2 regions of the Enterococcus sp. AMC2644 genome follow, and region 2 is predicted to be linked to the other one. Evidence: predicted binding sites of a transcription regulator. Region 2 holds the regulator's gene; the other holds the start of a gene.
What was found. The regulator CtsR, encoded in region 2, represses protease genes until heat stress. The targets are predictions, from matches to a motif close to TTGGTCAAAAAAGGTCAAANA.
Positions count from the first base shown of each region.

Region 1 (15,603 bases), 1.2 Mb from region 2:
CTGTGCTTCTTTCACAAACTCCGTCATATTCTGTACCAATTGTTGACGCAAATCAGGAACTTGTTGTTTAACTAGTTGTTTTTCTCGGACTAGCTGACAACCATTTACCCAAACAGACGAAACGTTACTTGCATTTGCAGAGTAAACTAAGGCTGAATATGCATCAAAAATAGGAAACATATTAATCGATTCTGTTTCAATCAATGTTAAATCAGCTTTCTTTCCCACTTCAATAGTACCGACTAAATGCTCTAATCCTAACACTCGTGCTCCACCTTTTGTTGCTAAACTAACAATCTCTTTAGCAGGAAATAACCCACGATCATGCTCATGAGTTTTATGAAAGTTAGCAAACATGCGCATCTGCGTAAATAAATCTAAGGTGTTGCCACTGCTTGGGCCATCTGTTCCTAAACCAACACACCAGTGATGCTCTAACATATCTTTTACTGGTGCTACCCCTTTTGCTGATTTAGTGTTGGCACCAATACAATGGGCTACTTTAACAGAATAAGCTTTATCCTTTAATAATTCAAAATCACTGGGCTGTGTAAAAATACCATGAGCTATGATAAAATTTTGTTCAAAATAGCCTAATTCGTCTAAGAAAGCTATCGGTGTTTGCTGATAACGTTGCGCAAACTCTTCCATTTCATAGGTCATTTCTGCTACATGCATTGTAATGGGCACGTTATAATGTTGCGCGACTGCGACGATTTGAGCTAAGATTTCTGGAGTATTCGTATTGGTCGCATGTGGAGCAATGGCTGGTATAATCAATGGATGTCCTTGCCATTTTTCAATAAACGTTTCACACCACGTAAGAGCTGCTTCAGGTGTTTGAAAATCACATGTTGGCATATCAATAATTGTTTCGCCTAAAATCGCTCGAGCCCCCATCTTTTCGACAGATTCAGCAATCGCATCTTCAAAATAATACATATCACAAAAACTTGTTACTCCACTTAAAAGCATTTCTGCCACAGCATATTGAGCAGAAGCTTGTGCTAGTTCTTTTGTCATAACTTGTTCTAATGGAAATAAAAAACGACGTAAACGATCCGGTACATCATCTCCTAAAGAACGAAACGGAATCATCCCTACATGTGTGTGCGTGTTAATCATTCCCGGAATTAAGATTCCATTCTTTCCATCAGTAATCGTATGAGCAAAGGGTAAACAATCATTCATTTCCCCTATTTTTTGAATTACGTCATCCTCAATTAAAACATACCCATTTGAAATTTCACTCATCTGATCATCAATAGTCAATATATGAACATTTTTAATGAGCTGTCGCATGTAATACACCGTCCTCTGGGAAAACTAATGGGTAGAAAGTTTGTGATTTCGTATCCATCATTCCTTTATCGGTTACCTTAATTGCCGGTGAAACAGGCAAGGATAATGTTGAAAAGGACATAATTTCGTTCATATTTTCATACCCTAATTGTTGCATGGCCAAACGAACTTGTTTTAAGTCAGCCCCAAGCTTATCAATTGGCGCTTGAGATAAAATACCCCCAATTGGTAATGGACAGGTTGCTACGACTTGACCATCATGGACAACCACATAACCACCTTGCATTGCTAATAACTCTTTTTGGGCTACTAAAATAGAGGTTGAATCGTTGCCCATCACCATTAAATTATGATGATCGTGTGCCCAAGTCGTAGCAATCGCTCCTTTATGCTGCAAAGGTTGTTCCATTAAAGCATGAGCGATATTACCATTTTTACCATAGCGTTCCATGACAAGTAAGTGACCAATATTGGCTGCTTCTATTTGTAATACACCATCCACTACGGCAATTTCTTTGGTAATCCTTTCAGTGAATGTACCTATAACTTGTTTCTGAATGACATTACAACGAACTTTTTCATTATCTGTTTCAACTTTTAATACTAAATCTGCTTCTGTTAATGGACGGCAATTCACGCTTTGTTGATAGACTTTGGGAAATTCTTCTACAGTTTGTGGATAAACAAATGGATCTCCTTTTTCAAAAACTTTTTGACCCGCTTTATACACTTGAGCAATCGAAAAATCTGCCAAATTATCTAGTAAAATAAAATCTGCTATTCGGCCAGGCGCAATCATTCCACGATCTAATAAACTCATGCGGCGAGCAGGTGTGTATGTTGTCATATAAATGGCTTCTTCAATTGGTAATCCAGCAGCGACTGCTTTTTTTAGATTTTCATTCAGATGACCGTGTAATAAATCATCTGCCATCACATCATCTGTGATTAAACAAGCAAAATCATACAACTGATTGTCTCGAATAACTGCCATGTTTTCAGGTGTAATTGATTTATTTTGGAATTGAATAAAAAGACCTGCTTGAATTTTATCTAATAAATGATCAGGAAACTGATGCGTATGATCCGAAGAAATTCCGCTATACAAGAAATCTGCTAGCTCTTGATCATAAATTTTAGGAATATGGCCTTCCATCGGCATCGTTGGACGAATTTTTTTACATAAATCAATAATTTGAGCAATTAAAGAGTCTGGCTCATAAGCAATCCCTTTGAAATTCATTGCTTCACCTAAACAAATCACTCGCGGATCTTGCAATAATTGCTCCACCTCGGGTAGTCCAATAATCCCACCAGTTGTTTCTAACTCCGGTGTAGTTGATGGAACAGAAGATGGAATTGCATGGAAAATATCCAAAGTGGTTTTGGCAGCCATAAATTCTTTAAGACCTTCTAAGCCAAAAACATTAGCCATTTCATGCGCATCAGCTACAATTGTAGTTACGCCATAACGTAAAACAGTTTCAGAAAAGATAGTTGGTGTCGTCATAGAACTTTCAATATGCATGTGAATATCAATTAAGCCGGGAATCAAATATTGATTCTCGGCTTCAATCGTTTTTGCAGAAAGATTGTCTATGTCGGCAGCACTGATATAATAAAATTTGTTCCCTTTGATGGCAACATTTTGTTTTACAAAGCTTCGAGTCGGTGTTTGAAAGACCCAAGCATTTTTAATAATCACATCTGCGTTCATTGTATCCCTCTTTTAATTATTCATTGTACGGTTCCATTGGTCTACCCAAGAACCCATATTTTCATTAATTAGTTTGAAATCTACTGGTTGTGCACGGTCAGCAACAGCACCATATGTTTTATTTTCTGCTTCTTCATCAGTTAATTCAACGTCTTTGTTTACTGGACCTTCATTTAAAGATAGAGCTTTCGCTTTTTGAGATTCTGCGCTGATACGGTGGTCAACAAACTTTAAAGCCAATTCTTTATTTTTTGTGTCTTTTGGAATATTTACTGTATTAAAGTTTGCATATGTGCCTGATTCAGGGACAACATATGTGACATCTGCTGCAGCCCCTTTAATGATATCAACAGCAAAATCTGCTACAACAGCAACTGAAATTTCACCTGATTGGAACATATTTGCTAAATCAGATGATTTTGAATAGGTTTTAACTACATTTGGTTTCAACTCTTTCAACGCTTCAAAAGCTTTCTCACCATTATCTGCTGTAATATCTTGTTTTGCATAATCACTTGCTACATATAACATTAATGGACCAGCTGTTACAGTAATATCAGGAATTGAAATTTGACCTTTTAAATCGTCACTCCATAAGTCTTCCCAACTAGTAATCTCATGCCCAACTTTTTCTTTATCGTAGACGATACCGATACTATTTACAGCAATTGGTACACCTGAACCACTTTCAAAAACTGCTTTTGCACTATCTGTTAGATTTGCTAGATTTGGTACATCCGCTTCCGTAACTTCTAGGAACATATCGTCTTGATTACCTTCTGTTGAGTTATTTTGTGCTAACTCAATCACATCGACACCTGCATTTGGATTATTTTTCAATTTTGTAAAACGATCTGCGCTGTTTCCAACTTCCAAAGTAATCTTTGCATCATTAGCTTTTTCAAATGGTGCCATGATATCTTGCTTCACAATATCTTCACTCAAACCAAATGTAGAGACAACTAATGCGTTACTGCCTGAGCTTTCGCTGCCTTTTGATTCTTGTGTTTTGGCTGCTTCACTGTTTCCGCAAGCTCCTAAAATTAATCCCGATACTAATAATAAACCGAACATGTACTTTTTCATTGTGTTCTCACCTTTCTAAAATAACTAATTTTTCAGCTGGGAAGTTTAATTGAATTTCTTCGCCAGTTTGGTAAACTTGTTGATCGCTACCATTGACTAACAGCATGCCTAATTCAGTTGCTACCTCATATTGGTGGCTTTTTCCTAAAAATGTACGGACAACAACGGTCCCAGTAACTGCACCATCATTGACAATTTGGATATCTTCGGGACGAATAGTTGCAACTGCTTTTTCAGCAGTTGCCTTTGAAATCGTGGAGGAAAGAATAATATTATTTTTTGTTTGATAACCTGTTGCTGTTTTAACCACATCAAAGAAATTTTCAAAACCAATAAATTGGGCAACAAATTGCGTTTTGGGTAAACGATAAATATTTTCTGGCGTATCATATTGCTCAATCACACCATTATTCATAATTGCTACTTTATCAGAAATCGAAAAACATTCCTCTTGATCATGGGTAACAAATACTGTTGTAATACCTAATTGTTGTTGAATTCGTTTAATTTCAATCCGCATAGCTACCCGTAATTTAGCATCTAAATTTGATAGTGGTTCATCCAATAATAATAATTTTGGCTCAATAATTAATGCACGCGCCAAAGCAACACGTTGACGTTGCCCTCCGGATAATTGTTTAGGATAGCGATCTCCTAGATTTTCTAAACCACAGATTGCTAACATTTCAGCAACACGTTTTTCGATGACTTCTTTACTCTCTTTGCGTAGCTTCAAACCAAAACCAACATTTTCAGCAATTGTTAGATGGGGAAATAATGCATAGCTTTGAAAAACCATTCCAAAATTACGCTTATGAACAGGTACTTTTGTTAGATTGTCATTATCTAAAATAAACTCTCCATCGTTTGGTTTGATTAAACCAGCAATCACTCGTAAAGTCGTGGTTTTACCACAACCACTTGGACCCAATAAAGAAACAAGTTCACCTTTTTCCATCGAAATATTCATTTCTTCCAAAATATTTTGTTTTCCGTCATAACTGACACGAATATCTTTTAGTTCAACAAATGACACGTTTTTCTCTCCTTTACGCAATAGACGCTAAGCCTAGCGTTTTTTCAATCAGATACATCAAGCCGATGGTCAATAACATCAACATCACTGAAATTGCCGAAACGGTTGGATCATAATTGTATTCCATATAACTTAATAAAGACGTTGGTAACATTGTCACCCCTGGACCGGATAAAAACATTGATACAGGTACATTGTTAAATGAATTAACAAATGCCAACATAAAGGCCGCAAAAATACCTGAAGAAACGTTTGGCAACACAATTTGCATAAATGCTCTAAAACGTGTACATCCCAATGTCCAAGCTACTTCTTCAATCGAATAATCCAATTGATCCATACTTGAGCCTACGACACGAATAATATACGGTAAACTAATTAAAAAGTGGCCAATCAATAGCCCTTGAAAGACTGGCAAACCCAGTGCAACCACAATAAATTGGAAAAGTGTATAGCCGACAACAATTCCCGGAATAACAGTAGGTGATAAGAAGAAACTCTTAATCAAGTTTTTCCCTTTTACTGTGTATCTCGCTAATGCATAAGAAGCAGGAACACCGACTAATAACGCCAAAATAGTTGCAAGCAAGCCAACAATCAAACTTAACTTAAAACTCTCTAACATGGTTTCTGAGCGCAGTGCATTGCCATACCAATCCAAAGTAAATCCCTTAATAGGAAATTGAATCGCTGCAGCTGTTCCAAATGATGTTACAACGATTAGTAATAGTGGTAGAAATAAAAAGGCAAAAACCAAAATCGCAATAATTGTCATTCCTTTTTGTTTACGCATGATTCATTTCTCTCCTATCCATTCGACTAGCAATCACATTTAAGCCTTTCATTACAATTAATGTTGTAACAATCATAATCAAAGCAATAATTGCCACTGCATTCCAATCACCAAGTGTCGATGCTTTTTGGTAAAGGAAAGTTGCTAATAACATTTTTTGATTTCCTCCAAGCAATTGTGGTGTTGTATAAGCTGTTAACGTTCCAGTAAAAACTAAAATACTCCCAACAATTGCACCCGGAATTGATAATGGGAGTACAATTTTGATAAAAGCAATAAAAGGAGACGCACCTAATGTTTCAGCAGCTTCTAACATTTCGCCTTCAATATTTTCCATCACGCCGACAAGTGTCATTATCATAGTAGGTAAAAATAAGTAAACAGAACCAATAATAATCGCAAACTCTGTATAAAGTAAGCTTAGCGGTTGATTGATTACACCTACTGATAATAAAAAGTTATTAATAACACCATTTTTACCTAAAATATTAATCCAAGCAAAACTTCGAATAACTGAATTGGTCAATAACGGAAACAAAGTCATTGCCATTAAAATTCCACGCCATTTTTTCTGCAAACCAGCGATAAAATAAGCAGTGGGTATTCCTAAAACTAACGAAATAATGGTCACAATTCCTGACACGCGAATTGTTCTCCAGAAAATTCCACGGTTGTATTCATCTTGAAAGAAGGCGATATAATTACCAATACCTCCATTATCCGGAAGAAAAGTTGGAAAGATACTCGCAATCAAAGGAATCATCAAGAAAAATACTAGAAGAATAATCCCTGGTAATAAAATCATATATGGAATATTTTTTTTCATTGTTACACTCCTCTTTGTTTTCAGCACAGAAAGATTATACGGGATGCATACATAGCTTTCAATAAAAAAACATAAAAAACACATATTTAAACATAAAATGTTCGTGTTTTGGCTTTTGATTTTATTTTTGTCTTATTATTCTTCGTAAAAAAAGCTGAGACTCTTAAAAAGAAATCTCAGCTTTTTCTTATTCTTCAATTGGGGCATTTTGAAAGACTAATTGATCATTTAACAAGCTAATCGTGACATTTGTTTTTGGCAAGACACGTCCAGAAACAATTTCTTTCGCAAGAGGTGTTTCTACTTCGCGCGTAATAAATCGACGTAACGGACGGGCGCCATAAGCTGGTTCATACGCTTGTTCTGCAATCCAAGATTTTGCATCATCAGAAATGCTCAAATAAATTTCTTGATTAACTAAGCGTTTAGCTAATTGGGCAACCACTTTATCAACAATGCCTTTCACGTTTTCAAGACTTAGTGGTGTAAATAAGATTGTATCATCAATCCGATTTAAAAACTCAGGTTTAAAATGTCCTTTTAGAATGGCCATCACTTGTTCTTCTACATTTTCTGGAATCGTCCCATCGGCTGTTACACCTTCAAGTAACAACTGTGAACCAATATTACTTGTCATAATTAAAACTGTATTTTTAAAGTCCACCACTCGTCCTTTAGAATCTGTCAAGCGCCCATCATCCAGAACTTGTAATAAAATATTAAACACATCCGGATGGGCTTTCTCAATTTCGTCCAATAAAATAATGGTATAGGGGTTACGACGAACCGCTTCAGTTAGTTGTCCTCCTTCTTCAAAACCAACATATCCTGGAGGTGCTCCAACCAAACGAGACACAGAATGTTTTTCCATGTACTCACTCATATCAATACGTACCATATGATCTTCTGAATCAAATAGGTTTTCAGCCAAAGCTTTTGCTAATTCTGTTTTACCAACACCAGTTGGACCTAGGAATAAGAATGAGCCTAATGGACGATTTGGATCTTGCAAGCCAGCTCGTGAACGAATAACCGCATCACTGACTGCATTCACTGCTTCATCTTGTCCAATCACACGTTGATGAAGGGTTTCATTTAACTTCATTAATTTTTCGCGTTCACCTTCGACAAGTTTAGTGACAGGAATGCCTGTTAATCGGCCAACAACTGTCGCAATCTCATTTTCAGTCACTGATTCTTGAACCATACGTAAATGATCGGTTGTATCTTTATTTTCCAATTGTTTTAATTCACGCTCTAATTGGGGAATTGTTCCATGACGTAAGACTGCTGCTCGTTCTAAGTCATAATTATTTTCAGCATCTTCTAATTCATGCTTTGCGCGATCGATTTCAGCACGTTTATTGGAAATTTCATTGACTTCTTCTTTTTCAGTTTCCCATTGCATCTTCATCGCATTTGCTTCTTCACGTAATTCTGCTAATTCTTCTTGGAGAGAAGCTAAACGTTTTTTCGATGCATCATCAGTTTCTTTTTTCAGCGCCGCTTCTTCAATTTCTAATTGCATAAGACGACGTGTTACTTGATCTAGTTCCGTTGGCATAGAATTCATTTCAACACGAATCGTGGCGCATGCTTCATCGACCAAGTCAATGGCTTTGTCGGGTAGAAAACGATCGGTAATATAGCGATCAGATAATGTTGCTGCAGCGACTAACGCATTATCATGAATGTTTACACTATGATGGATTTCAAAACGTTCTTTCAACCCACGTAAAATAGAAATGGTATCTTCCACAGTTGGTTCTTTTACCAACACTTTTTGGAAACGACGTTCTAACGCTTTGTCTTTTTCCATATATTGACGATATTCATCTAAGGTAGTAGCACCAATTGTGTGCAATTCTCCACGCGCCAACATAGGTTTTAATAAATTACCTGCATCCATACTGCCTTCTGTTTTACCAGCACCAACAATATTATGAATTTCATCGATGAATAAAATAATACGTCCATCTGATTTCTTCACTTCTTGTAAGACAGCTTTTAATCGTTCTTCAAATTCACCACGGAATTTTGCACCCGCAATCAATGCGCCCATATCTAATGAGAAAATGGTTTTATCTTTTAAGTTTTCAGGGACATCTTTACGAACGATACGTTGAGCTAAACCTTCAACAATAGCCGTCTTACCAACACCTGGTTCACCAATTAATACTGGATTATTTTTTGTTTTACGTGACAAAATACGTATGACATCACGAATTTCTTCATCACGACCAATAATTGGATCCATTTTGCCATTTTTTACTTGTTGCACTAAGTCAACACCATATTTTTCTAATGCTTTGTATTGCTCTTCTTGATTTTGTGAGGTCACTCGATCCCCTCCTCGCATATCTTCTATATTTTTACGTAATTCTTTTTCATTGATTCCTTGTTTGGTTAAATATTTTGTTAGTCGATAATTTTTTAATTTCATTAAAGCAAGTAATACAATTTCCGTTGATAAAAATTCATCTTGAAAAGATTCTCTTAATTTATCCGCTTCATTTAATAAATTGTATAAATTTTGACTCATACTTTGCCCGTATTGAACATTTCCGCCTTCAATACTTGGATATTCATCTAAGGCACGATCAACTTCCATTTCAAAAGCATCCACGTCAATCCCTGCATCTGTATAAAAATTTCTTGCAAAATGATTTGGTTGTAAAAAGATTTTCCATAAATGGGCTATATCGATTTCTTGATGATGACGAGTCACTGCAATTTGTTGAGCTTCTGCAATTGTACCTTGAAGAGTCGTCGTCATTTTCTCTATATTCATATTATTTCCTCCCATCATTTGACTAAGGCTTATCGCCTTACAAGAATGATTATACGACTATGGTCAGTAAAGGTCAAAAAATAACCCTTCAAAGTCAAAAAAATTTTATTGTCATTTTAAACTTAACAAAAAAACTTAGATCTACGTTAGTAGCCTAAGCTTTTTAATAGAGTAGCCAACAAGGTTTGATAAAATACTTGCTATTGTTTAATCGTTTAGTCGCCTACTTTCTCATAAAATTGCTTGCTTCTCTTTAATCTTTACTAGAACTTAAATAGACACCTAGAAAATTTTACTTTTTAGTTTCTGCTTCTAGTCCTTCATTAATTTGACTGGACTTTTTCAGCGTGTATAAAACCTACTACCTACCTCATCTCAATGGTTTCATAAACCCATAAAAAATGGCCCTTGCCTCTTTTATTTTTTTAAGATACCTTCGAAGTAACCTCTCCTAATTGCGTTATATTAAACCATTGGATACCAAAGAACCTTGCACTTTTATATAACATTTTGCAGCTCTATATTACTTAGGAAATTGGTTTTTAATTCTATCAGTATAAGCGGCTTTTTTTGTGTAGAGCTTAAATGAAATATGGAAAATGCCACATGCCATTAACAAAATTCCGTACATCAGATTCCCTTGCCAAAAGACGTATGTATTGAATATAGCAATTAATAATAACGCTACTAAAAAGCAAAGAATCATCCGAATAATTAAACCTTTCGCTTTGATTGTGTTAAAGTAGGCGATCCACTTTCCTTCATCCATATGTTGAACCCATCTTTTTATGTGGAAAAACAACATTAATAATAAAACAGAAACTAATACGGCCAAATAGATAGATACTAGCACAGTGATAAATAAGCCCAAAATATCTAAAATCAAATAGACATCTCCTTGCATTTTTACTTTTTTCAAAGTCTAACATAGAATAACTTTTGTCTCAATTAAAAGAACACTAATCATCTTTTAAAACAAGATAATCAGCGTTCTTTTTTCATTTTTTATTTAACCATTTTACACTGAAGAAAAAGGAGGAAATACTTAAAACGAAACTCCCTAGTAAACAATTAAAACCTAATTTGAGTATAAAAAGATCTGCATCTTGCCATTTTGCAAGATCAAAATTAGTTGTCCCCACTTGTTTTACAGCTTTCGATACCATAACAAATAGAATAATTGAACCAATCATTAATAAAATCGAAGCGAATTGTAACAGATGATTAATTTTTTTCATGGACTTTCTCTCCTTTGAAAAACAACTTAGAAAACGCTTTATTTCATTCTAGCATATCACTCGCTATACAACCAAAATTGCTACTTCTCTTATCAAAATACAAGACAATCCTAATCAAACATTCGCATTAAAATAAATAAAAGGAGGAAATCCCCTGTCAACAATTTATGATTTCACAGTAAAAGATTAATCAAGGAATGATTTTTCATTACGTACCAAAAAAAGGCCTGTTTATCGTAAACACTGCAACAAAATATGAGTTCACTAAGCAATACAAATCCTTAGAAAAATTATACAAGGAACTCACTGAACAACCTTTGGATCAATGGTTACGAAAAATAAACCCATAGATAAAGGAAAAGGTGCGCAAGTTTTCATTGAGAAAATGCACACTGTTCATCCAGATGTTGAAAAGGACTTTTTTAGATGTACAAAGAAGATAAGAACCATGATTTCTTTATCTAAAGTACTACGCAGAAAGAACTGTCAAAAATCTCTTTAATTAGGATAAGCAAAGGCACTCGCACTTTCCTCATTTAATACTAACATAATTGGCGGATACTTCATTAAAGCCAAAAAAAGATAGAAAGCTAGAAACAGCTCTCTATCATTTCCTCTTATTTTTCTTTCTTTTTCTGACTATCTAATCCAGAACCAATGGCAACACCAATCGCTACTCCTAAAGCAATCCCTAAAGCCAAATTATCAAATAATAAACCAAATACGACACCAAAAGCGGGACCTAATGCGACACCTAGAGCTGTATAATTTACATCTTCTTTTTTCTTCATATTCGCCACTCCCTTTGGTTTTCTCAATTTAAGCCTAACAAAAATTGAACGTCCTGGCAATTATTTTAAATAATTTCAGGTAAATCATTCAGATACATTTCACAAGCATTCGTAGCCTTAGACAGAGTTATCATTGTTTGTCTGTTTGGTTTCACATAAATAGTTGGATACGTGTATTCATCCTCTTCCGAATTAGGAACAAACGCCAATTTTTCTACTTCCCCATCAAAATCTGCTTGAATCCCTTCTTTATTTCCACGCGCATCTAATTTTACCCACCTTTTTTGGCAAGATAAATACACTGCATTGAGCGCATGTATACAATACCTTCCTTCTTCCTTATCAAATAAAAGTAAACGTTGGTAGCAGAATCCTGTGGGAATTTTTTCTTTCCTTAAAATAGCTGCTAGTAAATTTGCTTTTGCATAACAAATTCCATGACCAACTTGTAATACCTCTAGTGAAGTTTTAGTGATTTCGCCTTGCTGAATATCCCAAGAATGAGCAATTCTATCTCGAACAAAAATGAATGCTTTGCGAATCTTTTCTATTTCTGTATCGCCTAACAAAAATAGCTTTTCTGTCAGTCCTTCAATTTCCTTTGAATAAATCAACAGTTCTGGTAAATCCTCTACATAAGCAGCTAACTCATCTACTTCAACATTCATTTCTATTCACCTTTCTCTGCTTTCAACTCTTCTAATTCATTTGAGATAGCATTCTTACGATCAACTAATACGCCAACAAATCCTAGTAGAAATGGTAAAACATACGACGCAAAACGATAGAGTAACATAGATGATACTGCATCGACAGTTCCCACTAAGGGGCTAAATAAAAAGAGATAAACAAACTCAAATGCCCCAATCCCCGCTGGCGAAGGAAGAACCCCGGCTAAAACAAGCGTAAAACTAATCAAAGAGAAAACCAATAAAAAATCAATATTGGGATGATTATCCACTAAACAAACATAAGGAATAATATACCACATACTCAATTTTAATAAATTTAACAAATAAATCTTAATAAGCGCTGTGCGATCTTTTAAAACAGAAGAAACAGTTTCTCGTAAAGAATATATTTGAATATTACATCGATCGACAAAATCACGCATTTTTTTCGTTTTTAAGAAACGATGGCATACCATGACAAAACCAACTTGTAATTTTAAACTTATCGAAATAACTAAAAAGAACAAGATAATTACACCCGTCATGATCATCCCCAACAAAATTAACGGAATCATTTTAGGTGCATGTTCATAAAATAAGGAAAATTGAATAATCAACGCAAAGATGGCATAGGTTAAAATAGCACCCTTGTACATAATCATATGTAATGCTGCAACACCCATTCCCTGCGAAATTTTTAATTCTTTACGATTGTAGTAATTGACTTCTGAAATTAATGTTCCCATTCCAAATGTAATCACTCGATAAAATGCGACATGAAAGGCTGTGAGCATGCCATCAAAAATACGAAATTTTTTGGAAAAACCTGTCACAATTGAACGAATGGACCAGCCTTCAAAAAATTGATACATGACCCCTAAAATGATAACACCAACTAAAACTATTGGTGAGGTTTCTTTTAACTCCGCAAGTATGTCGGATAAAGAATTTTTAATTAAATAAAACATAATTCCAAAAATTAGTAGTAATGCTAAGATATTTAGGATAAATTTAGCTTTTGCATTTATTTTCATTTTATTCTCCTAACTGACAAAGAACAAGAAACCATCAAAAATCACACCAACTAAAAAGCAAATTAAAAATTTAGGTTTACGAGTTTTATGATGAAAAAGAGTACGTGCAAGTAGACCGCCTAAGCCGCCACCGACAATCCCGAACAACAAAATATTTGCTTCTGGTACACGCCATCGTTTTTTTCTTGCTTGCTGTTTATCGTATCTCATTAAACAAAATACATATACATTGACCAGTATTAAGTAAAGCCATACTGGATGTTGAATTATTTCTGACATATAAACCTCCATAACTATAGGATACAGTACAATGAAAATTTATCAATAGAAAAGCAGACAATTCTGTAGTGACCAAAAAAATGTTAGATTTTTGGTCTAACTTTTGGAGGATTACTACATTCGTGTCTGCTTTTTCTTTATTTAGTTGTAGGTGTAAATACCGCTAATTTTTGATGAATAGCTTCCAATTCTACAGGTAAATCATCTGTCGGATCGCCATCGGTTCGCGTAACGATTTTTTTCTCATTAATCAATGGTTTTAGCAAAGCTTTTTTTGCTGAAAAGTAGATTACTCCAGGTATTTTATGAAATTCTCCTTTAAAAATCCGTGGAATATTATAAATAAAACGGAAAAATTGCAGCTTTGGAATAATCGTTATGTGTAATTGACCATCGTCAGGTGTTGCAGAGGCGTCAAATTGAGTAAAGCCGCCAACTGAATTTGTCATGGTAATTGTCACTAAATGAGCTTTGCCTTGCCAAAAATCATCCTCTGTCTGGATGGATAGTGGGTATTTTCGGCGTTTGAACAAGATACGGAAAAACCGTTTTGTAAATGCCAATGGACCATATTTTTGTTTTTCTTCCTGACTAACTTTCGATGCCGTATCTGCTAAAATACCAACTGTCATAGTTGAAATCATCACATCATCATTAACTGTCGCATAATCAATTTTGCGTGTGTGTTGATTAATTATCACGTTAAATGCTTCTTCTTGTTCTAACGGAATAGCCAATACACGAGCCAAATTGTTAACTGTCCCACCCGGAATTAAACCTATTTGGTATCGTTCAATCGTTTCTTGGAACATTCGAACTACATGATGAACAGTACCATCACCGCCAATAACTACGAGTGTGTCGATTTGATGGTCGGTTGCTTTTTGAAGGATTTTCTTTTCATCAACATCTGGATTGGTTACTTGAAAAATAATTTTTTCAACATTTTCGTTATTTTTTGTGAAGGTTTTGAAGCTTTCGGCAATTTGTTCCCCTTCATTTTTACCAGATGTATCATTGTAAATAACCATAATTCTCATCTTCATCACTCCTAAAAAAAGATAGTAAAGTTCAGTTCGACTTTACTATCTTTCTTGTTATTTTGCAACTAATTCAGCAATTTTTACAATAACATCGGTTGCTTTTTCCATAGCTTGTAAAGAAACATATTCAAAGCGACCATGCATATTTTCGCCACCAGCAAAGATATTAGGTGTAGGAATTCCCATATATGAGATTTTTGAGCCATCTGTTCCACCACGTACAGGTTCAATGATTGGTTGAATGGCTAATTCGTGCATTGCTTTTTCTGCAACGTCGATAATACTCATATCTTTTTCAATAATTTCTTTCATATTGTAGTATTGATCATACATATGAACAGCTACCCGTTCTTGATCGAATTGGTGATTAATTTTTTCTTGAATTTCTGTAATTAAATTTTTGCGGGCTTCAAATTTTTCACGGTTGTGATCACGAATGATGTAACTCATTTTCGCTTCTTCTACAGAACCAGATAATCCCATCAAATGGAAGAATCCTTCATAACCATCTGTTTTTTCTGGAACTTCATCAGCTGGTAATTGATTTTGAAAATCAATGGCTAATTGCAACGCATTAATCATAGTATCTTTGGCTGTACCTGGATGCACATTTTTACCGTAAAAGGTAATATCTGCTTGCGCTGCATTAAAGGTTTCATATTGTAATTCACCTACAGGACCACCATCCATTGTATATGCAAATTTAACTTTAAAATCATCTACGTCAAATTTATCAGCCCCAACGCCAATTTCTTCATCCGGACCAAACGCCACTTTAATTTCACCATGCGGAATCGATGGATTGGCTAATAAAATTTCCATTGCTGTCATAATTTCAGCGATTCCGGCTTTGTCGTCAGCACCTAATAAAGTAGAGCCATCGGTCGTAATTAATGTTTGGCCTGCATAATTTTTCAAATTAGGAAAATCTGTCGTTGTTAATACATACTTTCCATCTTTGTCTAGTGGAATATCAGAAGAACCATCATAATTTTC
Region 1 covers NZ_CM177095.1:163,141-178,743, forward strand. The annotation lists gene AC4BC5_RS00855 (amidohydrolase) at 1-1,302, opposite strand, end outside; gene AC4BC5_RS00860 (adenine deaminase C-terminal domain-containing protein) at 1,286-3,019, opposite strand; gene AC4BC5_RS00865 (ABC transporter substrate-binding protein) at 3,032-4,105, opposite strand; gene AC4BC5_RS00870 (ABC transporter ATP-binding protein) at 4,113-5,141, opposite strand; gene AC4BC5_RS00875 (ABC transporter permease) at 5,155-5,934, opposite strand; gene AC4BC5_RS00880 (ABC transporter permease) at 5,927-6,760, opposite strand; gene clpB (ATP-dependent chaperone ClpB) at 6,948-9,551, opposite strand; gene AC4BC5_RS00890 (hypothetical protein) at 10,075-10,437, opposite strand; gene AC4BC5_RS00895 (hypothetical protein) at 10,550-10,789, opposite strand; gene AC4BC5_RS00900 (glycine zipper domain-containing protein) at 11,407-11,580, opposite strand; gene AC4BC5_RS00905 (transglutaminase-like domain-containing protein) at 11,646-12,248, opposite strand; gene AC4BC5_RS00910 (lysylphosphatidylglycerol synthase transmembrane domain-containing protein) at 12,251-13,285, opposite strand; gene AC4BC5_RS00915 (DUF1294 domain-containing protein) at 13,295-13,564, opposite strand; gene AC4BC5_RS00920 (diacylglycerol/lipid kinase family protein) at 13,702-14,610, opposite strand; gene pepT (peptidase T) at 14,662-15,603, opposite strand, start outside.
Region 1: the regulator CtsR is predicted to act here: its motif matches at 9,611-9,631, upstream of clpB (ATP-dependent chaperone ClpB).

Region 2 (15,603 bases):
AGCCACACCAGAGCCTGAGCTTCAAAAGCCTGTGAAGAAAAAGAAAAAAAGAAAATTGTGGTTGCTTTTACCTATCTTACTCTTTTGTGCACTAGCAGGTTTAGCGTATTATTTAGTATTTGGTGGTGGTCGGAATCAAGTAACGATTCCAGAAGTTGCCGGTCTAACAGAAGCTGCTGCTCGAGAAACTTTGCATGATGCTGGAATTGAGGTTGCCACGGAAACTAAAGAATTTCCGAGTAATGAAATCCCTGAAAATCATGTGGTGAAGACTGATCCCGAAGAAGGGGCGATTATTAAACGTACGAAAGAAGTTCTCCTTTACATTAGTACGGGCAGTAAAAAAGTTGAAATGAAAGATTATGTTGGTCAAAATAAAGACAAAGTTATCGAAGAATTGAAAACACTTGGTTTTGATGAGAGCAAAATAAAAATCGAAGAGGTTTACGATAACGATACACCAGCTAATGAAGTTATGGAGCAAACACCATCAGAAGGGGTAGAGGTGGATCCTCAAGAAGCTGAAGTTGAATTAACGGTTAGTAAAGGGGCAGAACCTGTTATAATGCCCAATTTATACGGTTATGTGGAACGCGATGCTCATGCTGAGTTGACTAACTATGGTTTAGGCAATAATTCAGTAACGATTGTTGAAGAATTTAGTGACATGAGTCCAGGTTTGGTGATTAAACAAACGCCAGCAGCAAACACAGAAATTATTCCTGGAGATACTGAAATTACCTTAACGATTAGTAAAGGCCCAGAAAATATTAAGATGCCTAATTTAATTGGTTATACGGAAGCAGATGCGCGTAGTGAATTGGATACGTATGGTTTAGGAAGTAATTCTGTGCGTATTAGTGAAGTGTATAGTAACAATGATGAGGGAACCATTGTCAAACAATCCCCAAAAGCTGGTTCAGATATTTCGCCAGGGGATACAACGATTACGTTAGAAATTAGTAAGGGTTCCGAAAAAATTGATTTACCAGATGTTTCCGATATGTCTGAGTCAGCTGCAAAATCCTTATTAGAACGTCAAGGCTTCTCTGTATCAACAACAGAAGAATCCAGTGACTCAGTAGAAAAAGGAAAAGTTATCTCAACGAATCCGGAGGCAGGAACATCCGTAGACAAGGGTGAAACAATTCAGCTAATCATTTCTAGAGGACAAGAAGATGGTGATTCTTCTAATTCATCACCAGAAGATAGTGAGACTATATCTTCTGATAACACATCAAATACAGCCACATCAGTAACTGAAGATTAAGATAAAGGATAGAGCGAAGTTTAAACTTTTGCTTTATCCTTTTTCTTTAAAGTCCTTCTTCTTTTCAAACTTCTGAAAATTCGCTATAATTAAGGTCAATATTAGTCAAGGGAGGTCGCGTTTAAATGGGTCATCAAAATACTTCTGATTTAATCGAAGCATATTTGAAGAAGATTCTTGAAGAAAGTGAAATGATAGAAATTCGTCGTGCAGAGATGGCAGATTTATTTAACTGTGTACCTTCGCAAATCAATTATGTCATCAATACTCGTTTTACCATTCAACGAGGTTATGCTGTTGAAAGTAAACGTGGTGGTGGAGGCTATATTCGAATTGAGAAAATTCAAATTGCGAATTATCATCATTTTTTAGAACAAGTAAATCAATTATTTGATAAAACAATTTCTGAAAAAGATGCGGTATCAATTATCCAGAAGTTATATGAAGAAGGTATTCTGTCAAAACGAGAAGGTAATTTATTATTAACAACAATTAGTAAAGCAGTCTTAGGGAAATCAGATGAGGAAAATATAATTCGTGCTTCAATTATGCATGGGATTTTAGAACGATTAAGTTATGAAGATAAGGAGTGAGTGCGATGGATGAACTATTTACACAACGAGCAAAAGCGGTGCTTGCCATTGCTCAAGAAGAAGCAAAATACTTTAAACATCAGTCTGTAGGTTCAGAGCATATTTTATTAGCGTTGATTATCGAGCAAGATGGTATTGCTGGAAAAACATTGCGTGAAATGCGTGTAAATGAAAATGATATTCGGGAAGAAATTGAACATTTGACTGGTTATGGTTCAATGAAGGAATATCCAACAGGTGGCTTTTTACCCTACTCGCCACGAGCAAGACAAATTTTTGCTTATGCAGGCGATGAAGCCAAACGTTTAGGTGCCCAACAAATTGGAACGGAACACTTGCTATTAGGATTGTTACGTGATGAAGAAATTTTAGCTTCACGGATTATGTTGAATTTAGGAATGAGTTTGGCAAAAATGCGTCAATTGTTGAAGAAAAAAATGGGTGTACAATCAAAAAGCAATACAAGTCGTCGACGCCCACAACAACGTCAACAGCCCCAACAAGAAGGAACGCCAACGTTGGATTCATTGGCTCGTGATTTAACGAAATTAGCCCGTGAGCAACGCCTAGATCCTGTTGTTGGACGTAGCAAAGAAGTGAAACGTTTAATTCAAATTTTAAGTCGTCGTACTAAAAATAATCCTGTTTTAGTAGGTGAACCAGGTGTTGGTAAAACAGCCATTGCGGAAGGTTTGGCTCAAAAAATTGTTAATGCTGAAGTGCCAAAAGACATGCAACAAAAGCGTCTGATGATGCTAGACATGGGCGCTTTAGTCGCAGGAACCAAATACCGTGGTGAATTTGAAGATCGCATGAAAAAAATTATTGATGAAATTTATCAAGATGGTCAAATTATTCTCTTTATCGATGAGTTGCATACCTTAATTGGTGCCGGTGGGGCAGAAGGGGCAATTGATGCATCGAACATTTTAAAACCAGCCCTAGCTCGTGGTGAATTACAAACTATTGGAGCAACCACATTAAATGAATATCAAAAATATATTGAAAAAGACTCCGCTCTTGAACGTCGTTTTGCTCGAGTACAAGTTGATGAGCCAACACCAGAAGAAGCCGAAGAAATTCTAAGAGGCTTACGTCCTCGTTATGAAGAACATCATGGTGTTGAAATTACGGATGATGCCTTACATGCAGCTGTTCAACTATCCGTTCGTTACATTAATTCTCGTCAATTACCCGATAAAGCAATTGATTTAATGGATGAATCAGCCGCAAAAGTTCGCTTGGACAAGGCAGATGAAGTATCAGAAGCTGCATTATTACAAGAAGAATTGATGAAATTAGCTGAAGAAAAAGAAGCAGCTATTCGTCAACAAGACTTTGAAACAGCAGCGCGTTTGCGTCAACGTGAAAAAGAAGTTAGTCAAAACTTGGCTGAAGTGACGTTTGTTGAAGTTAAGGAAGCAACAGGGTACGAAAACAGTGTAACAGCAGAAGATGTAGCAGCTGTTGTCTCACAATGGACAGGTGTTCCATTACAACAAATGGAGAAAAAAGAAAGTGAACGTTTGTTAGATTTGGAAAAAATCCTACATCAACGTGTCGTTGGTCAAGATGAAGCAGTACAAGCTGTTTCTCGCTCCATACGTCGTGCACGTAGTGGTTTGAAAGATCCTAATCGTCCAATCGGTTCATTCATGTTCTTAGGCCCAACAGGTGTCGGTAAAACTGAATTAGCGAAGGCATTAGCTGAAGCAATGTTTGGCAGTGAAGACGCACTGATTCGCGTAGATATGTCAGAGTTTATGGAAAAATATAGTACGAGTCGCTTAATTGGTTCGCCTCCAGGTTATGTAGGTTATGATGAAGGTGGACAATTAACTGAAAAAGTTCGTTCTAAACCATATTCTGTTATTTTACTAGATGAAGTTGAGAAAGCTCATCCAGATGTCTTTAATATTTTGTTACAAGTATTAGATGACGGACACTTAACCGATTCTAAAGGCCGTCGTGTTGATTTTAGAAATACCATTTTAATTATGACGTCTAATATTGGAGCAACAGAATTGCGTGAAGAGAAAAATGTGGGCTTTAATGTGGTAGATGCTTCTAAAGACTATACTTCGATGCAAAAACGTATCTTAGAGGCCTTAAAGAAAGCTTATCGACCAGAGTTTTTAAATCGTATTGATGAAACAGTTGTGTTCCGTTCATTAGATAAGAATGAAATTCATGAAATTGTGAAAATCATGAGTCATTCAATTATTAAACGTTTGGCAGAACAAGACATTCAATTGAAAATTACACCCGCTGCATTAGATGTAATTGGGAAAGCTGGTTTTGATCCAGAATACGGCGCTCGTCCAATCCGACGTGCATTACAAAAAGAAGTAGAGGATCGTTTGAGTGAAGCCTTACTTTCTGGGCAAATTCATTTAGGCAACCAAGTAACAATTGGTGCATCTAAAGGAACAATTACATTAAATGTAAAAGAACCAAAAACTGACAAAGTTTTACAACAAGTATAAAAATAGCACTCTCTCATTTTATAGGATGAGAGAGTTTTTTTATGGAATAATAAACTTACATTTAGTAAGCTTATTTGTTGGTTTTCGTTAAAAATTAGGTATAGTTAGAGTAAGACAAAAATAAAGGGGATAATTTTATGATAACGAATGAAAAAACAGTTCTATTTGGTTTAGATACATTTGGTGATGTTGCCTATCATGATGTAACCAAAGAGCCATTAAGCTATGCTGAGTCATTACGAATGATTGTGGAAGAAGGTAAACTAGCAGATCAATTAGGGATAGATGTGATTGCTTTAGGGGAGCATCATCGGAAAGAATACTCAATTTCTAGTCCAGATACAGTACTTGCTGCTTTAGCAGTCACTACGAAAAATATTATTTTGGGAACAGGTGTAACTGTCTTAAGCTCAGACGATCCAGTACGAGTATTTGAACGTTTTGCGACAGTTGATGCATTGTCCAATGGGCGTGCGCAAATTATGTTAGGACGGGGCTCATTTACAGAATCTTTTCCATTGTTTGGGTATGATTTAAATGATTACAATGAATTATTTGAAGAAAAAATCGCTTTATTTAATGAACTGTTAACAGGGGAACCTGTTACTTGGGAAGGACAGCTGACGCAATCATTAAATAATATACAACTATATCCAAAAACAGAAAAACGTTTAGATGTTCAAGTCGGTGTCGGTGGTTCCCCAGACTCGATTATTCGCGCAGCTAAATATGGCTTTCCAGTCATGCTAGCAATTATTGGTGGTGAACCAGCACGTTTCCGTCCGTATATTAATTTATACCAACAAGCAGCAAAACAGTTTGGTCAACCTAATCATCCAGTAGGTATGCACTCACATGGGGTGATTGCTGATACAGACGAAGAAGCTCAAGAGATTGCTTGGCAATACTTGAAAAAATCAATGGACCAAATTGGTTCTGAGCGTGGTTGGGCACCAATGACTCGTGAACGATTTGCGTTTGAAATTTCAGAAGGTTCATATTATGTAGGGAGTCCTGAAACAGTAGCACAAAAAATTGCTCATATGATTCAAACAGTGGGAGTTAGTCGTTTTGACCTAGTTTATGGTGCTGGAGGACAATTACAAAAAGATCGTTTCCGTACTATTCAGTTATATGGTGAAAAAGTTGTTCCAAGAGTCAAAGAATTACTTGGAAAACAGAAAAAGTAGCAACCTAGGCAATATCTTGGTATCTCCGAGGTGTTTACTTCTTTTGAATTATTGGTAAAACAACATTTACATCTTTTTTAGCTGAGAAATATCGGTAAATGATAGGTAGTTACGGAGTGATTACTTAGGATGGGAGTAGGTCGCTATTTTGTTTCGAGAACAAGATAGCGGCTTATTTTATTGAACGTAACTAAAAAATGACCTCTAAATGTTTAGAGGTCAAGTTGTAGAGAAAAGTGAAAGTTAGGATAGTGTTCTTTTTCTACACTAAAATAGTATCATGCTGAATTTCGTTCGTACATTACACGAATTTAATTTTTTTTGTCAAGTTTTTTTATTCTTCTGAAACCATTAACCCGCGTTCTAAAAAGTAATATTTTTCTAAAACACCTTGATACAACATTGGTAATTCAGGATGTTTCGTTAATAAGTCATTGTATTGTGGCAATAACAAACGAAAACTTTGAGTCAAACGTTGGGCTTCTTTTGAAATAGGAATTGGTGGGAAATACAAGGTTCCATTAAATAAAGAGCAACAACAATGTATACGATGAATTTGTTGAAGGACTTCAGTAAAATAAATTGAATCCAGTGTTGTATGCGCATATAGAGCAAAGGAAAGCATTTCGGACATTTCTTTTTTCATCCAGAGCGGTTCTAGACCGATTAATTGGCGCCATAGAAAAGCACTGCCCCGTTCATTCAATTGAAAGGATGGTTGATAATAAGCAGTCATAGGTGGTTGCCAAGTATCTAACCAAAGTGGACGATGGGTACAAAGCTCTTTGTAGCGATACCACCAATCGATTGGTGAAGAGTGAAAAGGCGGATCGGCAATTAATGAGACAAAAAAAGTTAACCAACGAATTTGCATTTCGTCTCCTTTAAGAGCTGGCAAGTGCATAAAAGATAACTGCAGATGGTAATCTTGTAACACCGGCTCTAACTGTCGTACACGGCGCTGAAAGGTGGCTGAGCTGATATGCATTTCTTGTTGTAGCTGAGTTGCAGAGCGATAAGGATGGTATAGGATTTTTAATAACAGCTGAAAAGATTCGCTCCGATGCAATAAGGTACTAAAAAAGAGTGGCGCATGTTCTTTGCCATAGATTCCATGAATCGCATCTTTTTTTATATAAAAGCCAATCCCTGTTGAACGATTATACGGATCTTGTTGCCAATCTTGTAAAGCACGTTTAATAACTCCAGGTTTTTTGTTTAATTGTAACGCTAAAGCTGTTAACGGATACGGATTTTTTTCTTGTAAACAACTAAAAACTTGATAGATTAATTGATCGGGTTTTTCTAACAATAATTTAAACATCTAATCACCTCATTGCAAAAATATCACAAGATACTCTGCAGACAAAAATTCCTTAAAAGCCAAAAACCACTCTTAAGTAGTCAAAACTACTCTTAATCAGTCATAATTTGCTTAATTCGCTACTTTTAGGTCAGAAAAGAAGGAAATTATAGTCAATAAGAGCTAATTTCCCTTATTAAGAGCTAATATTAAGTAGTTAGTTTTTAGCCATTCATTCTATAAATACGAAGATACCGCGGTTTTTTCTTTTTTTCTTAGATTTCATAATGAGTAAAATTTCCTCATAATAAACATGCTAATTCAAAGAAAAAAGCACTTTTGATCGTTTAATCAAAAGTGCTTTTAAAGCTTAATGTGAGACAAAATCGGTTTTTCTTGTCTAGAAAGTGAATATTTTTAGGAAGAAAGTTTTGAAAAAGAGATAAACAACGAGAAAACTAAAAAAGGCCACCAAACCAATCCTAACAAGTAGTATCTTAGCAAATAGGCAACCCTGCACTTTTAATTGCTGTCATAGCATTTACAGATATCGGTATTCTTCTTGAGACAGTATAATAAAAAAATGGAAGTAGCAGCTGTTTATCAGTATTTCAAATGAGAAGTCAATAGAGAGGATAGCTATATTCTTATAAGGTTAGTTCTAAAGAGTACACTATTTTTTTCGGGGGTGTGCCTTGAGTGGAATGCAACAGGAATGATTATAATGATGGAAAAATTATTAAAAAAACAGAATTCGGAACTTTTATTTATCCCCGAATTCTGTTGAGTTACATATAAATTGGCTTATATACGTGATTAAGTTCCAATTAAAGTAATAACTAAAAAATATTTGAATGTTGTTAATCAATTAAGGCTTGATTTAAGTCATCAAATTTTTCATTATGAGAAGAAACCATCCCATGACCATAACTTTCTGGATCAAGGTATTGCTTGATTTGGTTCACGCTGAGTGCAGCTTCTTGAAAGGCACCCGCTAACAAGTAGACTTTCCCTTTTGAAAATTGAATATCGCCAGCTGCAAAACAACCAGGAATATTGGTAATCGTTGGTTCCTCACAAGACAGATAAAAATCTTGTTCACGATGAAATTCAAAGGCAAGCTTATCTAAGAATGAGCTGTCACGATCATGTCCATGTTGCACAAGGAGATGATCAGCACTTAACGTCGCATGGTCGTCTAGCAATAATTCCATGCGTTTGTCGATACCTTGACGGATTGCGCGAATATCACTAGCCAGGATGATTTTTCCACCGTTTTCTTTAAAGGAAGTAACGGAGGCCTCATGTGCTTTGAGTTTTTCACCGCGATAGATAATTGTCACACTATCTGTAAATTTTAAGCATTCATTTGCATAATCGACTGCACCGTCTCCGCCACCAGAAACCACCATATGCGTATCTTTTAAAATACGGTAGTCTGGAAAGGCGTAATAGACATGTTCTTGAACTGCCGTATCAATCGGAGCAGTTAGTTTTTTGGGTGAGACAATTCCGCCACCAATTGCAAATAATACAGTACGACAAGGATGAATCCGACCTTGTTCATCTTCTACATAAAAGACGTTATCTTCTTTAGTAATTTCGACAGCTTTAGAACTTGTATAAAAGTTTGCGTGAAACGTTTGGGCTTGTTGGATTAAGTTGGTACGAACATCAATCCCACGTGTTGCGGGTAGCGCACCAACATCCCAAACGAATTTTTCTGGATAAAAATTGATTTTTCCACCTAACTCATCTTGTGCTTCAAGTACTGTTACAGTCAGATCACGAAGACCTGCATAAAAGGCAGCATACAATCCAGCTGGACCGCCACCAATAATCACCACATCCACTATTGCTTGTGTCATCGAATCCCTCTTTCTATTTTTCACCATACATTTCGTCAATTAGTAATTCCATTCCTGCGAGTGATTGATAGCCGTAACCAAACATGTAGTTATAATCAACAGAATATACTTGTTTGTTTTTGATTGCTTTCATACTTGATAGTTTTTCATTATTTAAAACGGCATCCACCATGTCATTTTTCTTTGTACCAGCTGTCGTTGTCGTCCAATCGGGAACAATTAGCACATCTGGGTCGGTTTCAATTAATGTTTCTAAAGAAACATCACCTTGCACATCACGCAATACATTATCTAAACCAATCATATCGAACATCGAGTTAAAGAAACTTTCGCCATATGCTGGATAAGTAGATATTTCATTTGGGTCAGTCATAAACAAGATGACAAAGCTTTGATCATTACCAACTTCTTTGACACGATCTTTTAAGTGTTGCTCACGTTCTTTTAAGTCGGCTTTAAAACTTTCGGCAGCAGGTTCGACATCAAAGATTTTTCCTAAGTTATCAATGTCATTATAAACAGATTCAAATGTTGCATCTTGGGTAGAAGTTTCTTGAACATAAGTCGGGATACCCATTTCGTTGATTGAGTCAACGGTTCCGTTTCCCCATTCAGCATTATCAAATAAACCACCACGACCAAAAATCAAATCAGGATCAACACTTAATGCCGTTTCTTTATTAATATACCCATCCGATAAATGATTTAACTCATCAAAGTCAGCTTTTACATCAGGGTCATCCATACCAAATACCGCACCCACGCCAGCAATCTGATCTTTTAAACCTAAGTGTAATAATAGTTCTGCTGCAGGGCGAGTATTTGCCAATACACGTTCAGGCGCTTTGTCAAAAACTTGATCTTTTTCAGTCCATTCCATCCCGCCTTCTACTTTTGTAACGTTTTTGATTGTTAATGGATAGTTACTGTCTGTTGAGCTTGTGCTAGCTGTAGTATCGTTTGTGTTGCCACAGCCACTTAAAGTAAAAATAAAGGCTGCTGCTAAAAGAGTTACTGTTTTTTTCATCTAAGTTCCACCTATTCTAAATATAATAATGAAATGCTAAATGTTCTGTAATCGGGTTGCGATAAACAACACAGCGAATCCCGTAAAGTTCTTCAATCAATGCTTCTGTAAAAATTTCTTCTGGTGTACCTGCAGTGATAATTTCCCCATTTTTCATAGCAAAGACATAATCGCAATAAGCCGCCGCCAAATCTAAATCATGCAAAGCAGCTAAAACACCAATATTGAGGTTTTTAACACTTTCCATTAACTCTAATTGATAACGAATATCTAAATGATTCGTTGGTTCATCTAAAATTAAAAATTCCGGTTGCTGTGCCAAAGCACGTGCTAAGATGACGCGTTGTTTTTCACCACCAGAAAGGGAAAGAAAACTCTCATCACGATAATCTGTCAATCCCATTTCGTGTAAAGCTTTTTCAACAATCGCATAATCTTCTTGAGAGTCCGTTTCTAATAAACGCTTATGAGGTGTTCGTCCCAATAAGACCATTTGGAAAACGGTAAAATCAAAACTTAGCTCATTAAATTGTCCTACGACACTAAGTTTTTGTGCAACTTTTTTGGCAGAGGTATGCAATAAATCCATATTGTTATAGACAATTTTTCCTGTTTCAGGGATTAAGCCTTTATAAATTGTTTTTAACAACGTTGATTTTCCACTACCATTTGCACCAATAATACCGACAAATTGATTTGTTTCCATAGAAAGAGAGAGCTGCTGAATAATATCTTTTTTCCCTAATTTGACTGACAAATTTTCTATCTCTAACATCTCTAACCTCCAAAACGATATTCTTTTTTAAGAATAATATAGATAAAAATAGGTGCACCAATAATTGCTGTTAAAATCCCAATTGGTAAATCCGTATTTGGCAATAAAACACGTGATAATAAGTCAGTCCAAACTAAAAATAGCGCACCCACAAAACCAGACATCGGCAATAATTTTTTATGATCTGAACCATAAACGCCACGAACGATGTGTGGAATAATTAAACCGACAAAACCAATCATACCGGAGTTTGCTACAATTAAACCGGTCAATAGTGAGGCAATCACCATGTAAAGCTTGCGATAGGTTCCTAATGGAATGCCTAAGGTCACTGCCGCCTCATCACCTAAAAGCATTGTATTTAACACTCGAAATTGGAAAGAAAAGAACAGACTAACCATCATCGTAACGATTGCTAAAAGTGGTAATTTGCCCCAACTTGCTGAAGCTAAACTTCCCATCGACCAAAAAGTGACTGTTTTCATGCCCTCTGCATTATTTGCCAAAAAGACAATTAAACTAGAGATGGAACCGAAAATGGAGTTGATGACGGTACCAGATAAGACTAACTTTATAGAGGTCATTTTGCCACCAACACTAGAGAGTAGGAGGACAAAAAATGTTGCAAGTAGTGCGCCTAAAAAGGCACTGAAGGATAAGCTGATTTGTGAAAAGACACTAGCTGTTCCAAAGCCCACCATAATGGCAAAAGTTGCTCCTAAAGAAGCACCAGAGGAGATTCCTAAAATATAAGGATCAGCTAAAGGATTTTGTACGACCGCCTGCATAACCGATCCGCTGATGGCTAATCCGCAACCGATAAAAATAGCAGCTAAAACACGAGGGGTACGAACAAACCAAATAATATTGATGACGGATTGATTGACATTATCGATTGACCCAAGTGCGCCATTAGTTGTTTTATACAAAAGAATTTGCCAAATGTCAGTAAAGGAAATATCGGCTTGTCCATTGCCTAATGAAAATAAAATAGAAAAAATAAAGAGTGCAATGAATCCCAGTGTAATCAAAAGCTGTGTATTACGTGGGAGAGTGGGTTTATTGATTGTTTTTGCTAATTGCAAAGAGTCACCTTCTGTTCTTCATAACGTAATGAGAATTTTTTTATTCAAATGAGAATGATTCTCATTGTCAGATATAGTAACATGCTCGTTTTTATTTTTCAATCTATTTTTTTGTGAATTATTCAAATTTTCTAACATTGGCTTTTTATTTTTGAAGGAGTATCATTAAAGAAAAGGCTCTATCTGGGAGAATTTTAAAGAAATAAGGAGGGAAAAGAAGTGACTGGAATCTTATATTTTTTGGTAATTATTTTTGCTAACACGATTGGTTCGGTTTCAGGAATGGGTGGCGGTGTGATTATTAAACCAGTCTTGGATTTTATAGCGCAGGATTCAGTGGCCGCCATTTCTTTTTATTCGACAGTCGCAGTCTTTGTCATGTCGATTGTGTCGACCTATCGACAAATTAAAAATGGGATGTCGATTCGTTTGCAGCTAGTTATTTGGATTTCGTTAGGAGCAGTGATTGGTGGAATTTTTGGCAATCTATTATTTGAAAAATTATTAGGATTAACAAACGAAGAAATAGTGCAATTTATTCAAATCATTTTGACGATTGTTACGTTAGTTTTTGCATTCTTATATTCTCGTTACGAATGGAAAAATTTTACGTTGCAGGGTGTTCCCTGGTATCTTTTGTGTGGATTAATTTTAGGGTTTCTCGCTAGTTTTCTAGGGATTGGCGGAGGACCAATTAATGTGTCAGCGTTAATGTTACTGTTTGCGATGCCTATTAAAGATGCAACGGTGTATTCGATTTGTACGATTTTCTTTTCACAGCTTTCTAAATTAGTGACAATTGCTTTGTCTACTGGTTTTGAACGATACGACTTAATGATGCTTTGGTTTGTTATCCCCGCTGCAATTTTAGGAGGACTGTTAGGTGCAAAAGCGAGCCTTATTTTTTCTGCAAAAAAGGTGACACTTATCTTTCAAGGAATCATTTTATGTGTCCTATTAATCAATATTTATAACGCTAGTCGTTTATTCTAATGGAAATAATATCATTTTTTCACAAAGTTAAAATAAATGCATGAAGAAAGCACTTTTTTTAAGCCTATTTATTGCAATTCCGTCAAAAAGGAATATCATTGATAATGAGGAAGTGTGAGTGAACGATTTAGGAAAAAAATTGCTGATAAACGATTATTTTTTAAAGAAATTATTAGTAAGAGTAATTTGTAACAAGTTACGTAATTTTTAGAACTATTTCATGGGTTCACGCACAGATTTAATAATCTTTATTTTTCCTAAAATAAAGAAGAGGAGGAATCATTATGGATATTGTTACATTAGCTCGAATCCAGTTTGCGATGACGACGGTTTTCCACTTTTTCTTTGTACCATTTTCAATCGGTACCGGATTAGTTGTGGCAATTATGGAAACTCTTTATGTGACGAAAAAAGATGAATTTTACAAAAAAATGGCAAAATTTTGGGGAAACATATTTCTACTTAGTTTTGCAGTAGGGGTAGTAACAGGACTTATTCAAGAATTTCAATTTGGTATGAACTGGTCAGAATATTCTCGTTTTATGGGAGATATTTTTGGTGCACCATTAGCAGTCGAAGCTTTACTTGCCTTTTTCTTAGAATCAACATTTTTAGGATTATGGATGTTTACTTGGGATAAAGTGAGTCCTAAATTACACGTTGTTTTTATTTGGCTAGTATTTATAGGCTCAATGATGTCAGCCTTTTGGATTTTAGTTGCCAACAGTTTCATGCAACATCCAGTAGGGTACACTATCAATAATGGTCGTGCAGAAATGAATGATTTCGTTGCATTAGTTACGAATCCAAAAGTTATGTATGAATTTTCTCATGTTATTGCAGGAGCAATTACTTTAGGAGGAATTGCTGTTGCTGGTATGGCAGCTTTCCGTCTGTTGAAGAAAAATACGTTGACGGAGCTTAGCACTACTGTATATAAAAAATCATTGCGTATTGGGCTTTGGGTCGGTTTGGTGGGTTCACTTTCAGTATTAGCAGCCGGTGACTTCCAAATGAAAGCCATGCTTGAAACACAACCTATGAAGTTTGCAGCAGCAGAAGGTTTGTATGAAGATTCTGAAGATCCTGCAGCTTGGACACTAGTTGCCTGGATGAATGAAAAAGAAAAAGAACGTGTTTTTGGTGTCGAAGTACCTTACATTTTAAGTATCTTATCTTATCATGAATTATCAGGTTCTGTAGATGGGATGAATACCATCAATGAACGATTAATTGAAGAATATGGGGATAGAAATTACTTCCCACCCGTCAATGCTTTATTCTGGAACTTCCGTGTTATGGCAGGTTTTGGTATGTTGATGTTGATGGTATCAGGAATTGGTTTATTCTTAACACGTAAAAAGAAACCAATTCTTTATGAAAAACAATGGATGCTGTGGATTGTCGCCTTAACTACGTTTGCACCATTCTTAGCTAATACAGCTGGTTGGTTGTTAACAGAATTAGGTCGTTATCCTTGGACAGCTTACGGTTTATTTACAATTGAAGAAAGTGTATCACCAAATGTATCTGCAATTTCGCTGTTAATTTCAAATATCGTGTATTTTGCCTTATTCTCAGTGTTAGGTTCAATCATGGTCTATTTGGTTGTTCGTACTTTAAGAAAAGGGCCAGATGCGTTAGAAGCAGCAGAGCATGAAGAACCTACAATTGATCCTTTTGCGGGAGGTGCTTTCAATGAGTAGTTTACAATTATTTTGGTATATTTTAATCGGTGTGTTATTTGCAGGTTTCTTCTTTTTAGAAGGCTTTGACTTCGGTGTAGGGATGTCTGTTAAAACACTTGCACACAATGAAAAAGAAGAAGATCAATTGATCGAAACAATTGGACCTGTTTGGGATGGAAATGAAGTATGGTTAGTTACAGCAGGTGGCGCAATGTTCGCGTCATTTCCATACTGGTATGCCTCATTATTTAGTGGTTATTACCTAATTTTACTCCTTGTTTTAGTTGGTTTGATTATTCGTGGCGTTTCATTTGAATTCCGTCATCATATGCCAGCTGAAAAACGCTGGATTTGGGGTTGGACATTAAGTATTGGTAGTTTGATTGTTCCATTTTGTTTTGGGTTGCTTTTCACTAGTTTAGTGCAAGGGATGCCAATCAATGCCAATGGAGATATGAGTGCAACCTTTACAGATTACGTTAATCCTCTTTCAATCGTCGGGGGAGTTGCGTTAACATTATTATCTTATTTACATGGTTTAAACTATATTTCATTAAAGACAACTGGACCAATTCGTACACGTGCACGTAATTACGCACAAGCATTATACGGAATTGCGTATGTTGGACTTGTAGCGTTTGCGGTGTTGTTATACTTTAATACGGATTTCTTTGAAGTAAAACTTGCTTCAACCGTGACATTCTTAGCATTAATGGTTATTTTCACGGTCGTAGCAAATCTAGCTTTATTTAAAGGAAAAGAAAAAACAGCATTTATTGCTAGTGGTTTAACACTGGTATCATTAGTTGTTTTATTATTTACAGGTTTATTCCCTCGTTTGATGATTAGCTCAATCAGTCCAGAATACAATTTGTTGATTGAAAATGCGTCATCAACGCCATATACGTTAAAAATTATGAGTTTTGTAGCAATTGGGTTATTACCATTTGTTTTAGCGTATACTATTTGGTCATATTATATCTTTAGAAAACGTATTAAACATACAAACGTAGCGGGGTACTAATCTTATGATGGACAAAGCGATTCTCGGTTTGCCCAATATTAGAAAAATTATGGGGATGCTTGCAGGGCTTTCAGCCTTGCAAGCCCTCTTTATAATTGGGCAAGCGTATACATTATCAACCGTTATCACTAATCTATGGAGTGGCGAAAAAATTACAGATCAATATTTGATGATTGGTGCTTTTGCTGTAATTTATTTTGCTCGTCACGGTGTAACTTTTTTACGTGACAAACTATTGGATCATTATTCAGCTGAACAAGCCAGTTATTTGCGTCAGCAGTTATTAGAAAAAATCTTTCGT
Region 2 covers NZ_CM177095.1:1,322,819-1,338,421, reverse strand. The annotation lists gene pknB (Stk1 family PASTA domain-containing Ser/Thr kinase) at 1-1,270, shown strand, start outside; gene AC4BC5_RS06520 (CtsR family transcriptional regulator) at 1,396-1,863, shown strand; gene AC4BC5_RS06515 (ATP-dependent Clp protease ATP-binding subunit) at 1,869-4,349, shown strand; gene AC4BC5_RS06510 (LLM class flavin-dependent oxidoreductase) at 4,487-5,539, shown strand; gene AC4BC5_RS06505 (helix-turn-helix domain-containing protein) at 5,874-6,863, opposite strand; gene AC4BC5_RS06500 (NAD(P)/FAD-dependent oxidoreductase) at 7,703-8,710, opposite strand; gene AC4BC5_RS06495 (ABC transporter substrate-binding protein) at 8,724-9,737, opposite strand; gene AC4BC5_RS06490 (ABC transporter ATP-binding protein) at 9,754-10,512, opposite strand; gene AC4BC5_RS06485 (FecCD family ABC transporter permease) at 10,515-11,597, opposite strand; gene AC4BC5_RS06480 (sulfite exporter TauE/SafE family protein) at 11,817-12,590, shown strand; gene AC4BC5_RS06475 (cytochrome ubiquinol oxidase subunit I) at 12,875-14,296, shown strand; gene cydB (cytochrome d ubiquinol oxidase subunit II) at 14,289-15,302, shown strand; gene cydD (thiol reductant ABC exporter subunit CydD) at 15,307-15,603, shown strand, end outside.